Regions from separate parts of the Micromonospora olivasterospora genome, predicted to be linked through region 1. Evidence: riboswitches for the same ligand, from Rfam matches in the RefSeq annotation. Region 1 holds a riboswitch; the other holds the start of a gene.
What was found. A riboswitch is a leader RNA that binds a small molecule or an ion and turns the genes downstream of it on or off. The one in region 1 is predicted to bind S-adenosylmethionine.

Region 1 (2,384 bases):
GCCGGTACGCCGGACGGCCTCCAGGGCGTACAGGCCGGCGGCCGGGTCGCCGATGTTCAGCGACTTGGCGATGCCGGTGGGCTTGACCGGGGTGATGGTGTCGCTGCCGGCGTGCAGGGCGGTGGCGATCGGGTTGCAGCCGGCGGACTGGGCGCCGAACACCTTCCAGCCGCCGGCCGGCGCCTCGACCAGCCCGATCTCGACCAGCTCACTGAACGCCTTGTCGACCTTCGTGAGCAGTTCCCCGCTGGCCATCGGGATGACCACCTGGGCCGGGATGCGCCAGCCGAGTTGCTCGGCCACCTCGTACCCGAGGGTCTTGGAGCCCTCGGCGTAGTACGGCCGGACGTTGACGTTGACGAACGCCGTGTCCTCGAACTCGTCGGTCTCCACCAGCTCGCCGCAGAGCCGGTTCACGTCGTCGTACGAGCCGTCGATGGCGACCAGGTCGCCGCCGTAGACGGCGGTGGTGACGATCTTGCCCTGCTCCAGGTCGCTGGGGACGAACACGACGGACGGGACGCCGGCACGGGCGGCGTGCGCGGCGACGGAGTTTGCCAGGTTGCCCGTGGACGCGCACGCGAACCGGGTGAAGCCGAGCGCCCGGGCCGCGGTGAGCGCCACCGAGACGACCCGGTCCTTGAAGGAGTGGGTGGGGTTGGCGCTGTCGTCCTTGACCCAGAGCGGGGCGGTGATGCCCAGCTCGGCGGCCAGGTGCGGGGCCGCGACCAGCGGGGTCAGCCCCGGGTCGAGGGTGACCCGGGCGGCCGGGTCCTGGCCGGCCGGGAGCAGGGCGGCGTACCGCCACAGGTTGTCGGGGCCGGCCTCGATCTGCTCGCGGGTGACCCGGGCCAGGGCGGCGGGGTCGTAGTCGACCTCGAGCGGGCCGAAACACTCGTAGCAGGCGTGCTGCGCGGCGAGCGGGTAGCGGGCCTGACAGGCCCGGCAGACCAGGGCGCGGGCGGGGCTGGCGGTGGTGTCGATGCCGGACGCGGCGAGGGTCGACGTCATGTCGAGGAGTCCTCTCATCTTTCCCCACATCGCACCCTGCGGCGGGGACGGAATTGGCACCTGCCCGCGCCGCTCGTCGTCGAGCGCGTGGGTGGTTGCCGGGGCGTCGTCGGGCCGTATCCCTCAGCCCCTCTGGATGAGGTATGCAGTTGTGCCGTCGAGTCTACGACGCGGCCCCCGGCCTCCGCCCGCCTTCCCACCCTGTGAGCCGGGATTCGCACGACTTCGGGGAGGTAGTGGCCTCGTCGCCGGCTGAGGCCACTACCTCCCGGAAGTTGTCGTCGCGGGGCGGGTCAGCGGGCGGGCGCGGGGCTGGGGACGGTCGGGGCGGCGCGCCGCCCCCGCAGGGTGTCGAGCGCCCAGCCACCGGGGCCGAGCACCGCCACGAGCACGAACGACCAGCAGAACAGCGCCGCGAGTTCGCCGCCGTTGCGCAGCGGCAGCAGCCCGTCCGGCTGGTGCACCACGAAGTACGCGTACGCCATGGAGCCGGAGGCGACGAGCGCGGCGGGCCGGGTGAGGAGCCCGACCAGCACCAGCGCGCCGCAGACGGCCTGGATCAGGGCCGCCCACCAGCCCGGCCACTGCCCGACCGGCACCGCCTGTCCGGTCCCCCGGGCGCCGCCGAAGACGCCGAACAGCGACGACAGGCCGTGGAACAGGAACAGCAGCCCGACGACCATGCGGAACAGCGACAGCACCGGCGGACCGAACCGATCGACTCTCATCTGGCAACCTCCGAGCAAGTAGTTGACTACGCAAGGATGCCCTATGCATTTGAGAGAATCGATAGACAGCCCGTTACGGTAATGTTTCCTGATGGGGTGCCCGTTCGGTCAGCTCGTGATGTCCTTGCGCGTGAACCGCCAGTACGCCAGCGACCAGAACAGCGTGGCGTAGCTGATCGCAGAGATGCAGCCGCGTACCACGTCGTCCGTCTGCATCGGCGTCGACAGCAGCCCGAGCCAGGCGCTGCTGTAATGGGTCGGCAGGAAGGCGCGCAGCCCGCCGAGCGCGGTGATCTGGTCCAGGATGCTGGAGAGGATCCAGAGCAGCACCGCCCCGCCGACCGCCCCGAGAGCCGCGTCCGTGAGCACCGAGAGCAGGAACGCCAGCCCGGCCACCGCCAGCAGGACGACCGCCAGGTAGCCGAGCACCGCCAGCAGCCGCAGCAGCCCCTCGCCCGGCTCCAACTGGGCCGCGACCTGGCTGCGCAGCGGCTCCCAGCCGTACCGGAGGGTGCCGGCGGCCAGGGCGGTGCCGGCGAGCAGCACCAGGGCCAGCCCCGCGTACGCGAGCGCGACCAGCAGCTTCACCGTCAGCAGCCGGGCCCGGGGCACCGGCACGGCGAGCAGGTACCGCAGGCTGCCCCA
Region 2 (2,384 bases), 3.4 Mb from region 1:
CTTCGGACCTCGACTGGATCATCAGCTGCGACGAGTGGGGCGCCCGCCCGCCGAAGGATCCGCTGTCGGTCAGCGCCATTCCCACCAACAAGATCATCGTGCACCACATGGCGTTCCCGAACGTCACCGACTACTCCCGTGAGCAGGCGATCAAGCTGGCCCGGGACTGCCAGAACCTGCACATGGACGGCAATGGCTGGTCGGACACCGGCCAGCACTTCACGGTCAGCCGCGGCGGGTACGTGACGGAGGGCCGGCGCGGCAGCCTGGAGCGACTGACCGCCGGGGACCGGCAGATGATCTCGGCGCACTGCCCCGGGGAGAACGGCCGGGCCATCGGCATCGAGAACGAGGGCACGTACGTCAGCGAGACGCCCCCGCAGGCACTGCTGGACTCGCTGGTGCGGCTCTGCACGACGATCTGCCGTCAGTACGGGCTGCACGCCCACGACATCTTCGGCCACTGGGACTTCCGCAACACCCTGTGCCCCGGCGCCGCCTTCTACGCGCAGTTCCCGACGCTGCGCCGGCGGGTCTTCACCGAGCTGGGGACCGACCTCGCCGACGTGCCGGCCCGCCGCTGGCCGGACCTGTGGCGCTTCGTCAGCTCGCCCTCGGTGCGGGTGGTGCAGTACCTGCTCACCCACCGCGGCTACACACCAAGAAGGCCGTCCAGGACCTGCAGCGGCTGCACGGCCTGCCGCCGAACGGCAAGGTCGACACGAGCACCTGGTGCGCGCTGGTCGGCGGGGTCGTCCGCCAGTCGTTCCAGGCGGACTGAGCGGGACCGAGACCGCAACCGGCGGCGGCGCGTCGCACCCGCGCCGCCGCCGGGCCGTCCCAGGCGGACGAGCCGGCCCGCGTGACGTCGCGGAACCGGCGCCAGGTGCCCGAGAACGATTCGTCATCGACACGTACAATCAGACACCATTCGCCACCCAGAGCAATGGCGGCGACTCGGAGTGTGATCGCCGCCCCTCCGTTCGGTCACGCCGCGTGAGCGTGGTCATAACGACTGGACGGGCGGCCCGGCTGCCTTGCTAGTGTCGACGCAGGTCATGAGCGCCAGCGCGAAGCCCCGGCTCGCTGGCCGGCAACCCTCCTCCGCGGTGGGGTGCCCCGGGTGAAGACCAGGCACCGGAGTGTCACCGGTGCAAGCGTGGCCTGGTCCCCAGGTCATCACCGACCCTGGAGAGCCATGTCTGCCCACCACCACCGCCCGCCGGCCGGAGCCCCGCTCCCCCGCGTCGCGCTGGTCAGGCGCCGGCACGTGGACCTGATGCGAATGTGCAGCGCCGGCTGTCGCCGCCGCACCTCGCGCTGAGCGCCCCATCCGGCAACCCCTTCACCCGGTACGCCCACCCGGCGCCGTCCTCGGCGGCCGGCCGCGTGCCGTTCCTCGAACCAGGAGACACCCGTGCGATTCCTTCCTGCCCTGACCAAGGTCGCCGCCCTCGGCGCCGCCGCCGTCCTCGCCGCCGGGGCGCTGACCGCCTGCGGCGACGACGCCTCGAACACGGCGGACAACCCGTACGGCCTGCTGCAGGCCGGCGTGCTGCGCACCGGCACGCTCACCGACGCCCCGCCGAACGTGTACCTGAAGGACGGCAAGTTCACCGGCTTCGACAACGACCTGCTCACCGCCGTCGCCGCGAAGATCGGCCTGAAGGTGGAGTTCGTCGGCACCGACTTCTCCGCGCTGCTGTCCCAGGTCAACAACCACAAGTTCGACGTCGGCAGCTCCTCGATCACCATCACCGAGGCGCGGAAGAAGACCGTCGACTTCGGCAACGGCTACGACTTCGGCTACTTCGGCCTGGACGTACCCGCCGGTTCGTCGATCACCGGCTTCGACCAGCTCGCCGGCAAGCGGGTCGTGGTCGTGCAGGGCACCGTGCAGGACGACTACGCCACCGGGCAGAACCTGAACCCGGTGCGGGTGCCCGACTACAACGGCGCGCTCAACCAGCTCAAGGCCGGCACCGCCGACGCGTGGATCGCCCCCGCCGAGATCGGCGAGAAGACCGCCGCCGACAGCGGCGGCAAGGTCAAGGTGGCGGCGAAGCAGCTCAGCCCGGCCCCGACCGCGTACGCGGTGGCCAAGGGCAACGACAAGCTGCGCGAGGCGCTGAACAAGGGCCTCGACGAGGTCATCGCCGACGGCACCTGGACCCGTCTGCAGGCCCAGTACTACCCCGGCCGCCCGATCCCGGCCGACTTCAAGCCGGGCAGCGGCACCGTGCCGGTCCCGTCGGCCCCGGCGGCGACCGAGCCGTCGGCGTCCGCCTCGGCGGCCTCCTGACCGTACGGGCGACGAGCGAGCGGAGCGAACGAGGCGATGGATCCACTGAGCACCCTGTGGGAGACGTTCTTCGACTGGGACT

Region 2: it holds a riboswitch for S-adenosylmethionine, as region 1 does, so the genes downstream of both, JD77_RS24550 (ABC transporter substrate-binding protein) here and thrC (threonine synthase) in region 1, are expected to answer to the same signal.

What each region holds. Positions count from the first base shown of each region.
Region 1 covers NZ_VLKE01000001.1:1,970,608-1,972,991, forward strand. The annotation lists gene thrC (threonine synthase) at 1-1,011, opposite strand, end outside; SAM riboswitch class I at 1,023-1,154, opposite strand; gene JD77_RS09010 (DoxX family protein) at 1,305-1,739, opposite strand; gene JD77_RS09015 (ABC transporter permease) at 1,848-2,384, opposite strand, start outside.
Region 2 covers NZ_VLKE01000001.1:5,344,281-5,346,664, reverse strand. The annotation lists partial or broken gene JD77_RS35240 (peptidoglycan recognition protein family protein) at 1-434, shown strand, start outside; gene JD77_RS35235 (peptidoglycan-binding domain-containing protein) at 485-781, shown strand; SAM riboswitch class IV at 1,055-1,166, shown strand; gene JD77_RS24550 (ABC transporter substrate-binding protein) at 1,418-2,302, shown strand; gene JD77_RS24545 (amino acid ABC transporter permease) at 2,339-2,384, shown strand, end outside.